4 regions of the Erwinia sp. 2186 genome follow, and region 4 is predicted to be linked to each of the others. Evidence: predicted binding sites of a transcription regulator. Region 4 holds the regulator's gene; each other region holds the start of a gene.
What was found. The regulator CRP, encoded in region 4, controls carbon source genes, mostly activating them, when cyclic AMP is high. The targets are predictions, from matches to a motif close to ATGTGANNNNNNTCACAT.
Positions count from the first base shown of each region.

Region 1: ACXKZG_RS11250 (sugar transporter) is a predicted target of CRP. The motif match lies at 1,860-1,877, and genes of this name have one in related genera.
Region 2: deoC (deoxyribose-phosphate aldolase) is a predicted target of CRP. The motif match lies at 2,040-2,057, and genes of this name have one in related genera.
Region 3: pth (aminoacyl-tRNA hydrolase) is a predicted target of CRP. The motif match lies at 2,217-2,234, and genes of this name have one in related genera.

Region 1 covers NZ_CM173824.1:2,423,298-2,427,512, reverse strand. The annotation lists gene ACXKZG_RS11255 (GMC family oxidoreductase) at 1-502, shown strand, start outside; gene ACXKZG_RS11250 (sugar transporter) at 565-1,782, opposite strand; gene ACXKZG_RS11245 (membrane-bound PQQ-dependent dehydrogenase, glucose/quinate/shikimate family) at 1,980-4,215, opposite strand, start outside.
Region 2 covers NZ_CM173824.1:4,124,013-4,128,227, reverse strand. The annotation lists gene ACXKZG_RS19255 (patatin-like phospholipase family protein) at 33-1,085, shown strand; gene ACXKZG_RS19250 (TatD family hydrolase) at 1,082-1,858, shown strand; gene deoC (deoxyribose-phosphate aldolase) at 2,226-3,005, shown strand; gene deoA (thymidine phosphorylase) at 3,086-4,215, shown strand, end outside.
Region 3 covers NZ_CM173824.1:2,875,613-2,879,827, reverse strand. The annotation lists gene ACXKZG_RS13295 (SulP family inorganic anion transporter) at 1-234, shown strand, start outside; gene ACXKZG_RS13290 (EAL domain-containing protein) at 488-1,141, shown strand; gene pth (aminoacyl-tRNA hydrolase) at 1,450-2,037, opposite strand; gene ychH (stress-induced protein YchH) at 2,313-2,594, shown strand; gene ACXKZG_RS13275 (GGDEF domain-containing protein) at 2,635-3,804, opposite strand; gene prs (ribose-phosphate diphosphokinase) at 4,072-4,215, opposite strand, start outside.
Region 4 covers NZ_CM173824.1:424,427-428,641, forward strand. The annotation lists gene ACXKZG_RS01895 (YccS/YhfK family putative transporter) at 1-1,526, opposite strand, end outside; gene crp (cAMP-activated global transcriptional regulator CRP) at 1,585-2,217, opposite strand; gene ACXKZG_RS01905 (OsmC family protein) at 2,525-2,935, shown strand; gene ACXKZG_RS01910 (phosphoribulokinase) at 2,975-3,844, opposite strand; gene ACXKZG_RS01915 (creatininase family protein) at 4,023-4,215, shown strand, end outside.

The DNA.
Region 1 (4,215 bases), 2.0 Mb from region 4:
TGCCGCCGGGCTGATCAAGAAAGGCGTGCTGGGCTCGAAGCTGGACGAACAGCTGAAAACCCTGTCAGCGCGGTCGCTTAACTTTGCCATCGATTTTGAAACGCTGCCGCTGGCCGAAAACCGCATTGTGCCCAGCAAAACCAAAAAGGATGCAATTGGCCTGCCGCTGCCGGAGATTTACTACAGCGTCACCGATTACTGGCATGCCGGCAAAGCCGAAGGGTTGAAAGATTTCGATAATTTTGCCCGTCTGCTGAATGCCGACGTGTCAAAAATCGATACCGGCTATCAGGATCGCCAGCACATTATGGGCACCACCATTATGGGCAACGATGCCAAAACCTCGGTGGTCGACAGCAACTGCCAGACCCACGACCACTCTAACCTGTTTATCGCCGGTACCAGCGTGATGCCATCGGCCTCCTGCATGAACCCGACGCTGACCGGCGCGGCGTTAAGCCTGCGGCTGGCCGATCATTTGCTTAAGGTGGTGAAGGTATAAGGCTTCGCGCATAAAAAAACCACTCCAGTCAGGAGTGGTTTTTATTCTTCAGCGGCTGAGTATCAGGCTTCCGACTTCGCGCCCATCTGCTGGCCGGTCTCGACGGTTCGTGATGGCCATTTGCGGAACATCGCCACCGACCCTATCAGCGCGGCGATGGCCGGAATGGCGGCAATGTAGCCAACCGATGACACGCTCAGATCCATGCTCACCTTGTTCCCCAGCAATGCCCCCGCACCGATACCAATATTGACGATACCGGAGTACAGCGCCATCGCCACATCGGTGGCATCCGGTGCCAGCGTCAGCACCTTCATTTGCAGGCTCATGCCGACGATCATAAAGGCCATGCCCCACAGCATCGAGACCGCAATGGTGCCATATTCGCTGACCGATACCGCCAGCAGGATCAGCAGGCAGACCGAAATCACCCCAATCGACACCGTCAGCATCTGCGCAGGACGCTGATCGCCCATCCGGCTGAATATGACGCTGCCGGCAATACCGGCGATGCCAATCAGGAACAGCAGCAGCGTGGCAAATCCTTCGGTGAAACCGGCCACCTGCACCACAAAGGATTCGATATAGGTAAAGGCGGTGAAATGGGCGGTGACAATCGCCACCGTCACCGCGTACAGGCTCATCAATGCCGGACGGCGCAGCAGCGTCGGCAGGTTTTTCACCGAGCCACCTTGCTCAGACTTCACTGACGGCATCACGCGGATAATCATCCACAACAGTACCAACGCGGCGGCACCGATGATCAGGAAGGTATAACGCCAGCCGGCAAACTGGCCGATCACGCGCCCCAACGGCAAACCCAGCACCGACGCTAACGCGGTGGCCATCGCCAGCAGGCTTAGCGCCTGGGCCCGTTTACCGGCCGGTGCCAGTCGCACCGCCAGCGACGCGGTGATCGACCAGAACAAGGCATGTGCCAGCGCCACGCCCGCGCGGCTAATCAGCAGCACGTCAAAATTCCAGGCAAAAAACGACAGCAAATGGCTGCCGGCGAACAGGATAAACAGCACGATCAGCAGCGTGCGGCGATTCACCTGACTGGTTGCCAGCATCAGCGGCAGCGACATCAACGCCACTATCCAGGCGTAGACGGTCATCATTATGCCGGCCTGCGACGACGCCAGGCCAAAACTGCTGCCAATGTCAGAGAGCAAACCAACAGGGATATATTCGGTGGTGTTGAACACGAAGGCGGCAACTGCCAGAGTCAAAACCCTGGACCAGGCAACCTTGCGCGAAACGGCTAACAAATCAGACATAGCGTGCAGCTCCTGGATGAAAGAAAGACGTCCGAAAGCGCAATAGTGTAGGTCGATTTGAATTTTATTCAATAAAAGTGTGACCAATATCTCATTTTTAAGATATGAATTCTGGATAAGGCGGGAATTGTTGACCGGAAAAAGTCATCAGGCGGAGCGGTAAATCAGGGCGGAACTAGCGTTCCGCCCTCAGTGTATTACTTCAGACGGTATGCGACAACCGCATCACCCTCTTTCGTGCCCAGTGAACCATGTCCACCTGCGGCAATCACCACGTACTGCTTATTATCCGCGCCCATATAGGTTGACGGTGTGGCCTGGCCACCGGCTGGCAGCTCGGTTTCCCACAGCAGTTTACCGGTGCTGATGTCATACGCACGGAAGAAGTTATCCGCCGTTGCACCGTGGAACACCAAATCACCTGCGGTGGTCAGTGGGCCACCGTGTGCAACCATGCCCATTGGGAAACCAATTGGGAAACGACCCGGCAGGAAGCTGGTTTTCAGGTTTTTGGTGGTACCCACGCGGCGCAGCCACTCGGTTTTACCGGTTTTCAGATCCACGCCGACCATACGGCCCCACGGTGGCGCGATACACGGAATACCCAGGCTGGAAGAGAGCTGCTGGATATGGATCGCGTAATCGCCGTCGAAGTTCTCGTTCCAGTAAGGCGTGCCGTCTTTGGTGAACAGACGCTGAGTGGCCGTTTCTGGCGTGCGTTTGATCAGGTTGTACTTGTACGCAAGACGCACTGGAGAGGCAATCAGGATCTGACGCTGCGGATCCACGGTGACAGAACCCCAGTTGAAGACGCCAATGTTGCCAGGGAAGATGATCGAGCCGCCTTCCGTTGCCGGTGTCCATGGGTTGCCATCATAACGCAGAGATTTGAAGTCGATGCGGCACGCCATCTGATCGAACGGCGTCAGGCCCCACATGGATTTCTCATTGATTGGATCGGGCAGGAAGTTCAGCGCAGACACTGGCTGAGTCGGTGAATACTTCTCACCGGCAATCCCTTTGGTCGACACATCCACCTGATTGATTGGGTATACCGCTTCGCCGGTCAGACGGTTCAGCACAAACAGGTTACCGGTCTTGGTTGGCAGGATAACCACCGGCTGTTTTTTGCCCTGATAATCGATGTCTACCAGCGACGGCTGGGAGGGATTATCACGGTCCCACAGGTCGTGTTTAGAGGACTGGAAGCGCCATTTGAACTGGCCCGTTTTCAGATCCAGTGCCACCAGCGTGTCACGGAATTTCTCGGTGTTGCTGTTGGCATCACGCTCAATACCCAGTTCATCCGGGGACGCATTACCGAACGGCACATACACCAGGCCATTCTTAATGTCAGCACTCAGCGTGGCCCAGGCAACCGGCGTATCCTGCGGATAGGTCTGGCCCGCAGCAATCGGCTGGGTGTTTTCCGGATTAGCCGGATCGAAGTTCCACACCAGACGACCGGTGATCACGTCATAGGCGCGAATAACGCCCGATGGGTTGCCGGCGTTGAAGCCGTTATCCATCACGGAACCACCCACAATCACCAGATTACCGGCAACCAGCGGTGCGGCGGTTTGCATCAGCGCATGCGGACGGATTTCGCCCATGTTGGCACGCAGATCGACCACACCGTTGTTACCAAAATCAGCACACAGCTTGCCGGTATCGGCATCCAGCGCCAGCAGTTTGGCATCGTTCGCGGCATTGAAGATACGCTTACGGCATACGGCTGGAGAGTTAGCCACGGCGGCAGGCTGCACGGCATTGGTCGCCGCCGCTTCTGGCGCTTCGTAGTAGCTCACGCCACGACAGGTCTGATGCTGCTGCAGATATGAGCGATCTTTGGTTGGCTCATATTTCCACTTCAGCGCACCCGTTTCCGGGTTCAGTGCATGCACTTCATTATGTGGCGTACAGAAGTAGATGCTGTTGTTCACCTTCAGCGGCGTGGCTTCGAACGTGTACTCTGACGCATCTTTCGCATCACGCAGGTCGCCGGTGTGGTAGGTCCAGGCCACTTCCAGATTGCTGACGTTGTCAGTGGTGATCTGCTTCAGGTTAGAGAAACGCGCACCGTTGTTGGTTCCGCCGTAAGCGGCCCAGTCGTTGCCTGCCACGTCGGTCTCAGCTGGCGCACGCTGGTTGGTGATGTTCCCTTCCTTTGGATACGGATCGTAAAACATCAGGCCAATCACAATGGCGATCATGATGATAACGGTGGTGCCCAGGAAAGGATGGAATTTGGCAGGGTTTGCAGGGTTCTGTGCTTTCGACAGCGGACGAACCACCCAGGGTAAGGCCAGCCAGACACCGATCAGGCCGATCAGATCGCCGCGAGGGATCCACTGCCATTTGTCGAAGCCGACTTCAAAAATCATCCACGCCAGAACAATCCACATCAGGATGGCGTAAATGGTTAAGGCAATC
Region 2 (4,215 bases), 1.2 Mb from region 4:
CCGGTCTTCAACTCCCTCAGAGGATCTCACCATTGGGCAAGCGCATCCCTATAACCCTCGGCAATATTGAGCCGCTGGCGTTAACCCCTTTTCGTCCGGGCAAACTGGCCCTGGTCTGCGAAGGCGGCGGGCAGCGCGGGATCTTTACTGCCGGCGTGCTGGATGAATTCCAGCGGGCAAAATTCAACCCCTTTGATTTGATGCTGGGCACCTCTGCCGGGGCGCAGAATCTCTCTGCCTATGTCTGCGGCCAGCCGGGCTATGCCCGCAGAGTGATCACCCGTTACACCACCAGTAAACTGTTTTTCGATCCGTTGCGCTTTGTGCGCGGCGGGCACCTGATCGATCTCGACTGGCTGGTGGATGTCACCTCTCAGGAATTCCCGCTGGCGATAGAAGCCGGTGAGAAGATGTTCTCCGCAGGCCGCGAATTCTATATGTGCGCCTGCCGCAGCGACGATTACTCGCCGGGCTATTTTGCTCCGACCGCCGCCAACTGGATGAATATCATCAAGGCCTCCAGCGCCATTCCGGGTCTGTATCGTCCCGGCGTGGATATGGACGGCATCAGCTATCTCGATGGTGGGATCAGCGATGCCATTCCGGTGCGTGAAGCGGCGCGTCGCGGGGCCGATACTATCGTGGTGATCCGCACCGTTCCTTCGCAGATGACCTATACGCCACAGTGGCTAAAGCGCATTGAGCGCTGGCTGAGCGACAGTGCGCTGCAGCCGTTGGTCAATATCATGCATCTGCATGAAGACAGCTACCGCGAGACGCAGGACTTTATTGACAATCCGCCGGGTAATCTGCGGATTATTGAGATCTTCCCGCCGCATGCGCTCGCCAGCATGGCGCTGGGCAGTCGCGTGGCCTCGCTGAATCAGGATTATCATCTGGGACGCCGCTGCGGCCGCTATTTCCTCGCCACTGTGGGGCAATGGTTGCAGGAGAATGAGACGCTGCTGAGTACCAAACCGGTGGTGCCACCTGCGCCGGTGGCCAACGAACCGGTGCGGGATGGCGTGATTCTCGATCCACTGGCGGGCAACGATGCCGATTACGATAAGGGTTCGCTGGCATGACACCCACGTTTATCGATACCCATTGTCACTTCGATTTTGCGCCGTTTTCTGGCAACGAAGAAGAGAGCCTGCGTCTGGCGGCAGCGGCAGGGGTGGAGAAAATCATTGTGGTCGGCGTGTCGGCTGACCGCTTCGCAGGCGTAATGGCGCTGGCAGAGCAATGGCCACCGCTATATGCCGCGTTGGGCACCCATCCGATGGCTATCGCACAGCATGATGATTCACATCTGGACCAGCTGGAAGCGGTGCTGAAACAGCGGCCGAAAAAGCTGGTGGCGATCGGCGAGATCGGCCTCGATCTGTTTATCGACAATCCCCAGTTTGATAAGCAGGAGCGGGTGCTGGATGCGCAAATCCGGCTGGCAAAGCAGTACGATCTGCCGGTGATCCTGCACTCCCGCCGCACCCACGATAAGTTAGCCCTGCATCTGCGACGCCTCGATCTTCCTCGCCGTGGCGTGGTGCACGGCTTCGCCGGCAGCGAACAGCAGGCGCTGGCCTTTATCCGCGCCGGCTATGCCATCGGTGTGGGCGGCACCATTACCTATGAACGCGCCAGCAAAACCCGCAATACCATCGCACGGCTGCCGCTGACCTCGCTGCTGCTGGAAACCGACGCGCCGGATATGCCGCTGCAGGGCTTTCAGGGTCAGGCCAATCGCCCCGAGCGGGTAAAGAACGTCTGGCAAAGCCTGTGCGAACTGCGGGAAGAATCCCCGCAGGAAATAGCCGAAACCCTTCTTGAGAACACCCGCACTCTTTTTCAGCTCTGACTGGCTAAACTCTTAAAGTCCCCTGCGAGACGGTGCGCCTTTGGCCTGCCGGGTCTACTGTCATCTGCATCTGCTACACTGAACGATGAATGTTATAATTATAACATTTTCTGATGATGTCAGCTAAAATCAGGCTCTGTTGCGCAACAATGGCCGTATCGGGCAGGTTAACAGGCTATTTATGTGATATTAATCACATTGCATGTACAATGCTTGCAACAGTAATTCCCTGTTCGTGAATTTCATCACGGAAGTGGCTCAGCCTTTTCCGTTATTATTTTAACATCACAGCCCTTCGCGGGCTCAGGCGGAAGGAATTCTTGCCCGGCATCCGGGAAGCCGCCTTATACCTTGTCTGGAGAACAGAATGACTGACGTAACCGCAGCGGCCGTACGTGCCCTGAAACTGATGGATCTGACCACGCTGAATGATGACGACACCGATGCGAAAGTGATCGCGCTGTGCCATCAGGCAAAATCCCCGGCGGGCAATACCGCGGCGATCTGCATCTATCCGCGCTTTATCCCGATTGCCCGTAAAACGCTGCGCGAGCAGGGCACGCCGGATATCCGCATTGCCACCGTCACCAACTTCCCGCACGGCAACGACGACAAAGAAATTGCTCTGGCAGAAACCCACGCGGCGATCGCCTACGGGGCTGACGAAGTCGACGTGGTGTTCCCTTACCGCGCGCTGATGGCCGGTAACGAAGAGATTGGCTACGAGATCGTGAGCGCCTGTAAAGAAGCCTGCGCCGAAGCCGACGTGCTGCTGAAGGTGATTATCGAAACCGGCGAGCTGAAGGATGCGGCACTGATCCGTAAAGCCTCTGAAATTGCCATCGAAGCGGGCGCTGACTTTATCAAAACCTCCACCGGTAAAGTGCCGGTCAATGCCACCCCGGAAGTGGCAAAAATCATGCTGCAAGTGATTGCTGACAAAGGCGTTAAGCACCAGGTGGGCTTCAAGCCGGCTGGCGGCGTGCGTACCGCGGACGATGCGGCAATTTACCTGAAGCTGGCCGATGACATTCTCGGCAGCGACTGGGCCGATGCCCGTCACTTCCGTTTTGGCGCGTCCAGCCTGTTAGCCAGCCTGCTGGAAACGGCGGGTCATGCTGGAGCCAAGAGCGACTCCGCTTACTAGTCTGACTGGCGACCCCGCCAACCTAAGCCGCAAGGGCGAAAATCATTTCGCCCTCATTACCGCAACCACCAGGGGGCAACGTGTTCCTGCCACAAGAAATTATCCGTAAAAAAAGAGATGGCCAGCCGCTGACGGAAGAAGAGATCCGCTTCTTTATCAATGGCGTGCGTGATAACACCGTGTCTGAAGGGCAAATTGCCGCGCTGGCGATGACCATTTATTTCCACGATATGACGCTGCAGGAGCGGGTCGCGCTGACCATGGCGATGCGCGACTCCGGCTCGGTACTCAACTGGAAGGCGCTGAATCTTAACGGCCCGATCGTGGACAAGCACTCAACCGGCGGCGTGGGCGATGTGACCTCGCTGATGCTCGGCCCGATGGTAGCGGCATGCGGTGGCTATGTGCCGATGATTTCTGGCCGTGGCCTCGGCCACACGGGCGGGACGCTGGACAAGCTGGAAGCCATTCCGGGCTTTGATATCTTCCCTGATGACGAGACGTTCCGTCGTATCATCAAAGACGTCGGCGTGGCGATTATCGGCCAGACCAACTCGCTGGCGCCTGCGGATAAACGTTTCTACGCCACCCGCGACATCACCGCGACCGTCGATTCGATTCCGCTGATCACTGCCTCGATCCTCGCCAAAAAACTGGCGGAAGGTCTGGATGCGCTGGTGATGGACGTTAAAGTCGGCTCCGGGGCCTTTATGCCGACCTTCGAACAGTCCGAGCTGCTGGCCCAGTCGATTGTTGGCGTGGCGAACGGCGCGGGCTGTAAAACCACCGCGCTGTTAACCGATATGAATCAGGTGCTGGCGTCAAGTGCCGGTAATGCGCTGGAAGTGCGTGAAGCCGTGCGCTTCCTGACCGGCGAATACCGCAATCCACGCCTGCTGGAAGTGACGCTGGCTTTGAGTGCGGAAATGCTGGTGTCCGGTGGGCTTGCGGCCAATACCGACGAAGCCACCGGCAAACTGCAGGCGGTGCTGGATAACGGCAAGGCAGCAGAAATCTTTGCGCGCATGGTCGCGGCGCAAAAAGGCCCGACAGACTTTATCGAGCAGATGGATAAATATTTACCGGCGCCGATGCTCAGCAAGGCGGTGTATGCCGACAAACCGGGCATCGTCAGCGCGATGGATACCCGTGCGCTCGGCATGGTGGTGGTGTCGATGGGCGGCGGTCGTCGTCAGGCCAGCGATCCGCT
Region 3 (4,215 bases), 2.5 Mb from region 4:
AATCCGCAACAGGATGCCGACAGTGTGGTGATCGATTTCGCCCGCACCCGGGTGATGGATTCCAGCGGCGTCGAGGCGATCGACAAGCTGACCGCGCGCTACCTTGAAGCCGGCAAGAGCCTGCGTCTGCGCCATCTGAGCGAAGATTGCATCAGCCTGTTGCGCCAGGCCGGGCCATTCTGCAGCCATGAACTGGACGATCCGGATTATAAAGTTACCAGTAATGATGCCTGAGTCATGAAGGGATTGCCGGGCCAACCGGCAATCTTAAAAATTCCAATACGGTCAAAAAATCCTGACCATCAGGAAAGGTTGAGAACGATAAAAATTGTTGCCAGAGGTGACTAAACAGTAAAGCTGCCGCTGGACCTGCCGATAACGTTAAAAATCGTCGTATTGATTCGCTGTTTTACAGAATAAGCATCTATGTTTTATCTGTACGACGATTTTTAGCATTGGCAGGACGCCTGAACATTGGCATGAAGGCATGATACATAATTACAACTGTGTTCCTATCCACACGCTGAACGGTGAACTGATCGCACTGGATCTGACGCCGGGCGAAATGGACATTGATTCGGGTACTCCGCTGGTCGATCAGCTCGATCCGGAAACCCTTTTGCTTAATCAATTGCTCACCATTGAGCATTACGCTGACTATTTCCAACAACACGGCTTGCTGTGCTGCCTGACAATCAACTTCCAACTGGCCAAAGTGGTCAGCCAGTCGGCGTTTATCCAGCAGATCCTCAGCCATTTGCCCTTTATCCGTCTGAAACTGTCAGAGGATTTCCCGAACCTGCACGATGGTCCGAACAATCCGCTGCTGCGCACGCTGATCGAACAGCTCAACATCCTGTGGCTGGATGATTTAGGGGCAGGGGACGCGAACCTGAATGCGCTGCAGTCGAAAATGTTCGAAGCGGTGAAGTTGGATCGGCAGTTCTTTCTCGATAACGTCACCAAACCCTGGTTCAGCATCCTGATCGCCAATATCCGCCAGTACACCAACCGGGTGATTGTCGAAGGGGTTCAGAGTGAAATTCAACTGGGGAAACTGGCCGAAAGCAAAATCTGGGGCGTTCAGGGCTACTTCTTACCGATGGTGGCGCTGAAAGAATTGGGCAAAGCCGACCAGTAATCTTTCGTTTAACCTGTATGTTCACCGAGCGGGTAACGATCTCAGCCTTTGACCTGTGTGTTCACCGAACGGGTAACTATCTCAATTGCTACAGGGTGGTGCCACAGGGCGCGTTAGCCGGGTGTATGCCGCAGGGATGCGGCATCCAAGCCCCCAGGGATGGGTTCACGGCGTCCCGGATAACGCGCCCTGTGGTAACGCCGAGCCACTGCACCGGTTTTGACCTTAAAATCACCGAGCCACCAAACCCGGTTTTGACCTTAAGATCACCGAGCCGCCGACCCGGTTTTGACCTTCAACCGAAGAAATTACTCAGCCTTATAACTGTGCAACCGGTTCATCGCCTTTAAGCGATCTTCCTTCAACCACACCTCAGTACAGCGCGCGGCTTCATCAATGGCATTATCAATCAACGACTGCTCGGCTGATTGCGGCTTGCCTAACACAAATCCCACCACCTTGTTGCGATCGCCCGGATGACCAATGCCAATCCGTAAACGGTGGAAGTTTAGATTGTTGCCCAGCTTGCTGATGATATCCTTCAAGCCATTGTGACCGCCGTGACCGCCACCCTGCTTGAACTTCGCCACGCCCGGCGGCAAATCCAACTCATCATGCGCTACCAGAATCTCTTCCGGCGTAATCCGGTAAAAGGTCGCCATCGCGGCCACCGCTTTACCGCTTAAATTCATAAAGGTCGTCGGAACCAGTAAACGGACATCTTCGCCGCCAATATTCAAACGCGCGGTGTAACCGTAAAACTTACTCTCTTCTTTTAACGCTTGATTGTGACGCTGTGCCAATAAATCGACGTACCAGGCACCGGCATTATGGCGGGTGGCGGCGTACTCTGCGCCGGGATTGGCAAGGCCCACAATCAGTTTAATGCTGCTCACTTGTCTGTTTTCCTGAAGAGTGCGGTGAAGAAGGGGTCTAGTGTACTTTGCCCGGCTGAAAACGCAAAATCCCCCACCAAAACGTGACACACTCCGCAATAGTTCACTGGCGTTATAATGCATTTTCTATAAGAAATCAGTCGCTTGTGCGTAAAGAATTGTCAAACTTTTAGCAACAAATGTGATCTGTCCCGCACCAACTTAAACATCTATTGCATAAACTTATGACATCCGGGCACAGGACAACGCCCTTATCTGGAAACTGGAGGGGAATGATGAAACGTAAACATGCCAATTTGACCGGTAATTCATTAATGGTGTTTGGGCTGGTGGTGATGGTTGCTGGAGTCGGTTACTCCGTGCTTAATCAGCTGCCGCAACTGCAATTGCCCCAGTTTATGGTTCACGGCGCAATCTTCAGCATCTTTATCGGCGCATTGCTCTGGCTGGTCGGCGCGCGCATCAGCGGACGTGAAAAAGTCGCGGACCGCTACTACTGGGTGCGTCACTACGATAAACGCTGCCGTCGCAGCACCGATGGGCATAGCCACCATTAATCCCGTTAAAAACGCCTCTGTTCAGAGGCGTTTTCATCCCTTATCCCGCCACGCCTGACAGCGCATTCGCCTCGGTTGCCACAAAACGCGTCACCCGATTTCGCCCCAATGCCTTTGCCTGATACAAAGCTTCATCAGCGGCGACCATTAACGTTGGTATCTGATGGTAGGCACCCTGCGCGGTGGCGACACCGATACTCACCGTGTAATTCACCCCTTCCGGATGGGAATGCTCGACCGTCTGACGGATCTTCTCGGCAATCCGCAAGGCATCGCGCTCGCTGGCCACCAGAATCGCCGCAAACTCTTCGCCGCCTAATCGCGCAAAATGACTCTGCGCCGGCAGTGATTGCTGCACCTGTCGGCAAAAATCAATCAGCACCAGATCGCCCTGATTGTGACCAAAGCGGTCATTGATGCTCTTAAAATGGTCCAAATCGAACAGCATAATTGTCAGCGGCTGCGCCGTTTTATCGCACCGGCGAGCCAACGCTTCGCCCTGCTCAAACAACGCGCGACGGTTCCAGACGCCGGTCAGGGGATCGAGCAACGAGGCGTTCTTATACTTGATCTGCGTGCGCTCATTGACCATCGCCAACATGGTAAAGGTCAGCCCGATCACCATCATGATCGACTCCAGAATGACGTAAACCGAAAAGGTCGAACCGCCAATCGCGCCATGAAACGGGCTGGGAATGCCGCCATCCACCACCGCGCGCGTCAGATGGAACACCAGATGGATCCACAACAACAGCTGGGCCGGCCAGTAGGTCACCGGCAAGGTGGCCCGCGAACGGTGCAACTCAATAATCATCCAGCCGGTGTAAATCACACACAGCAGACAGACGGCCAGAATGCGCATCGGCATCGAGTGGTAAAACGTCGACCACTGACACAACGCCAGCCACACCAATGGCCCGGTCAGCCATAACCAGCCGCTGCGCGCGCCGCGAAACGCCCGAAACGACATCACCAGCAGACTGTAGGCCAGCATCACCAGCAGATTACCCACGCCGACCGGCAGAAAAAGACTGCCGTTACTGCGCAAACTGCTCAGGAACACCGCAATGATGGTGATCACCAGCGCCAGGCACTGAAAGCCCAATACGCGATTATATTGTGAGCCTTTCCATGCAAACACCATGATGATGCTGAGAAAAAACAGCACATAGAGCTCGCAAACAAACAGGGTATAGACGTCCAGCGTCATCTTAGGATTATTCCTGGTGGAATCATTCAGGCAAAATATCATTAATAAATAGCGGCCAAAAGAGCTGGCTGGCGGGAATGATAAAAAGAGTTGCGAGAGAGGACAATAAGGACTAAAGGGCGGTACAGAAGGGCTGAGAACAGAGGCAATCGCCGGGGAAGGCTGGAGGCGGACCCTTAGATTGTTACGGAAGTGATAAAACAGGTTAACGAATTTGGAATAATTGGCCGGGAAAAAAGAGGGACGGGCGAACCCGTCCCTTCGCTATCAATGCTCGAACATCGCAGAGATAGACTCTTCATTGCTGATGCGACGGATCGCTTCAGCGAGCATGCCAGACAGCGTCAACGTACGCACGTTTGGCAGGGCTTTAATCTCTTCCGGCAGCGGAATGGTGTCGCAAACCACCAC
Region 4 (4,215 bases):
TGCCATTGCGGCCACAACCAGATGGTACCGCCGAAGGCAATCAGGCAACCCATCAGCGTATCCAGTAAACGCGGCAGCAGGAAGTCTGCGCCGTTAAGCGAGAGCAGCTGCAACGAATACACGGCGGTGACCGTAAAGCCAATCATCGCAAAGCCGTAGAATTTACGGATAAACAGGTAGCTGATAAGGGTGATGGCTAACATCACCAGCAGCACGATGGATTCGGGTGCCTGCAGGCGCAAGGTCACCGCGGCAATCACCAGCCCGGCCAGCGTGCCCAGCGCACGGTGCTGGATGCGGACGCGGGTTGCGCTGTAACCGTTCTGGCTGACAAACATGACCGTCATCAGGATCCAGTAGGGTTTGGGCAGATTAAAGAACAGCGCCAGCGAACTGGCAAAGGTGAGCATCACCGCGAAGCGGGCGGCGGTGCGCAAGGCGGCCGATTTCAGCGACAAATAGCTTCTGATGGCCGGCAGCAGCGGCAGTCGGCGCTGCCGGTCAGCCATCAAATCGCGCTGATAAAGGGGACGCTGGGTACGCAGCACCCGACCAATGCGGCTGAAGTGGTAATAGCAGAAGGTGCCCACCGGGTTATCCGGATTCTGCCGTGAGATCTTCTCCAGCGCCTGAAGCTGCTTATCCATGGTGAAGCGCTCGGGCAGCTTGTGGTAGAGGATATCGTCGGCCAGTTCACGCAGCCTGGCAGCGATGGTCTGCGCGTTCCAGCGGATCACCGCTTCGGCATGGCTTTGCTCCACCAGCTTTTGTACTTCTTCCGGCTGATGCAGGCTGACGGAGATGTGCTCCTGCAAATCCAGCGCGATTTGAAACGCGCGGGTCAGCCGCTTGTGGTGATTGTTGTTGGTGGCTGACAGCATATGCATCTGCTGATAGCAGGTGGTGATCAGGTCGACCGCTTTTTGCTGGCGCGCCAGCAGCGGAGGCAGGGCTTTCTCCGGATCGGTGAGTTTGGTCAGCAGGGTGTATTTCGCTTCGCAGTAACCCGCCAGCTCGCGATAGAGCAGGCTTAAGGTTTCCCGCAGCGGCTGCTCTTTCCACAGCCAGAACCAGACCCAGTTGAACACGCCGTACCAGATGGTGCCGAGCACGTAGAGCATCGGCGGTTCCCACACCGGCATGCGTCCTGCCAGGCTAAGGGTGAAGATTGCGGCTATCAGCGAGCCGGGCAGCAGGCGGCCATGCAGCGGGCTGATTTCACCGGTGACGCCCAGCAGCATCGCCATCGAAAACAGGATCACGGGCAGGGGAACGTGGTGACCGGCAAGATACTGGATCAGGAAACTGCTGAAGGCGAACAGGCTTCCGCCAACGATCAGGCGTTTGAAAAAGCGCTTATGAGGAGTATCAAGGCCAGCGAGGTTGCAACAGGCAGGGACTAAGGAAAACAGCAACCCTTTTTGCAAGTCGCCCAGTAGCCATCCCATCGCTACCGGTAAACAGAGCACCAGCGTCTGGCGCAATGCGTAGTTGATCTCCGGGTGATAAATCAGTCGACGCCACATCACTCCACACCAAATAAAAAGGCGCAACACCAGGTGTTGCGCCGTGGATCAGAGCCGATTAGCGAGTGCCGTAGACAACGATAGTTTTACCGTGTGCCGAGATCAGGTTCTGATCTTCCAGCATCTTCAAAATGCGTCCCACTGTTTCACGAGAACAGCCAACGATTTGCCCAATTTCCTGGCGGGTGATCTTGATCTGCATCCCATCCGGGTGCGTCATGGCGTCCGGTTGTTTTGCCAGGTTCAGCAAGGTCTGCGCGATGCGACCCGTCACATCGAGGAAAGCTAAATTGCCCACTTTCTCAGAAGTGACCTGCAAGCGATTCGCCATCTGTGCAGACAGGCGCATCAGAATGTCAGGGTTAACCTGGATCAGCTGACGGAATTTTTTGTAAGAGATTTCAGCCACTTCACAGGCTGTCTTCGCGCGTACCCACGCGCTACGCTCCTGACCTTCTTCAAACAGGCCAAGCTCGCCAATAAAGTCGCCCTGATTGAGGTAAGACAGGATCATCTCTTTGCCTTCTTCATCCTTGATAAGCACCGCTACTGAACCTTTGACGATATAGTAGAGGGTTTCTGCCTTTTCACCCTGATGAATCAGCGTGCTCTTGGATGGATACTTATGAATATGGCAATGAGACAGGAACCATTCAAGTGTCGGGTCTGTTTGCGGTTTGCCGAGAACCATTCGCTGTTATCCTCTGTTGTAATCGTGCCTAAATACAGGGGCAGAGTTCCCTGCCAGGCGTTGAAATAGTCAAGCGTTTCCCATCAGGAAATTTATTCGGGCCTCTGTTAAAAGCCTGGCTCGTTATGCGATTCGTTTCGTCGTGCCTGTAGAGTACTGACGAAAATATTACAGCTTTGTTTGTAGCACAGCTTTCAACGAGTGTCTTGTGTTGTCTCGCTTCAGCATAGTGCGAAAATTGCCGCATTGCCGTTTTTCTGCCTAAAGCGTAATCTGGCGATAACTGAATGAATTAGAGGAAATTGTTATGCAGGCTCGAGTCAAGTGGGTTGAAGGGTTAACGTTTTTGGGAGAATCCTCATCCGGGCATCAGGTTCTGATGGACGGAAATGCGGGCGATAAAGCCCCGAGCCCGATGGAGATGGTGTTGATGGCCGCGGGCGGATGCAGCGCAATCGACGTGGTTTCCATTCTGCAGAAGGGCCGCCACGACGTAAAGGATTGCGAAGTGAAGCTCAGCTCCGAACGCCGTGAAGAGGCCCCGCGCCTGTTCACCCACATCAATCTGCACTTTATCGTCACCGGCGTGGCCTTAGGCGATAAAGCGGTGTCGCGTGCCGTCGATCTCTCCGCGGAGAAATATTGCTCGGTGGCACTGATGCTGGGCAAGGGCGTGGAAATCACCCACAGCTATGAAGTGATTGAGTTACCGGCGTAAGTCATCCCATCAAAGCCCTAAGCCCCGTGCCCGCGGGGCTTACTCTATTTTCTTACCCTGGATCAGACGCTTCACCAGCGGCCCCATAATCAGCTCCATCGCCAGCCCCATCTTGCCGCCCGGCACCACCAGCGTATTAATGTGCGAGATAAAGGATCCCTGCAGCATCGACAGCAAATACGGGAAGTCGATATCTTCCAGCGCCTGGAAATGGATCACCACAAAGCTTTCATCCAGCGACGGGATACCGCGCGCCGCGAACGGGTTAGAGGTATCCACCGTCGGCACACGCTGGAAGTTAATGTGCGTGCGGGAGAACTGCGGCGTAATAAAGTTGATGTAATCCTCCATGGATCGCACCACCGAATCCATCACCGCTTCGCGTGAGTGGCCGCGTTCGCTGGTATCGCGCACCAGTTTCTGGATCCACTCCAGGTTCACGATCGGTACCACGCCAACCAGCAAATCAACCTGCTGCGAGACATTGTTCTGCGGCGTCACCACGCCGCCATGCAGCCCTTCATAAAACAGCACGTCGGTCGGTTCCGGCAGGGGTTGCCACGGCGTAAAGGTTCCCGGAACCTGATTCCAGGGGACCGCTTCATCATAGGTGTGCAGATATTTGCGGGATTTGCCGCTGCCTGACCGGCCATATTCCGCGAAGGTCTGTTCGAGCAGGGCGAAGTCATTGGCTTCCGGGCCGAAATAGCTGATATGGCGGCCCATATCGCGCGCTTTACGGATCGCCATATCCATTTCAGGACGGGTATAACGGTGAAAGCTGTCGCCTTCGACTTCGGCGGCATGCAGATTCAGCTGCTGGAAAATTTTTCTGAAGGCCAGGCTGGTGGTGGTGGTTCCCGCCCCGCTGGAGCCGGTGACGGCAATAACCGGATGTTTGGCTGACATGCGCATACCTCCCTGAGTAAAGTCACATCGATCACGCATTGGTACCATGTTTCGCGCACGGGTGTCATCTTTGCCACTCTCTGATGCCAAAAAAGCAACGCTGCGCCGCATTTTTGCTGCTTCAATTCGGCCACGAATATCCGCAGACTGACAAAAATGATGCAGGAGAAGGTGCCAGATGAATATGCCGTCGTCACGCTGGTGGTGGGATCTTTCCACCCGAGAATTCAGTGAGCTGGACATGGATAAAGTGATCGCGGTGCTGCCGATTGGCGCCGTCGAGCAGCATGGTCCGCACCTGCCGGTCCGGGTGGATGCCGCCATCAACGCGGGCATTATTGCGCGCGCGGTCGAGTTAATGCCGGCGGATT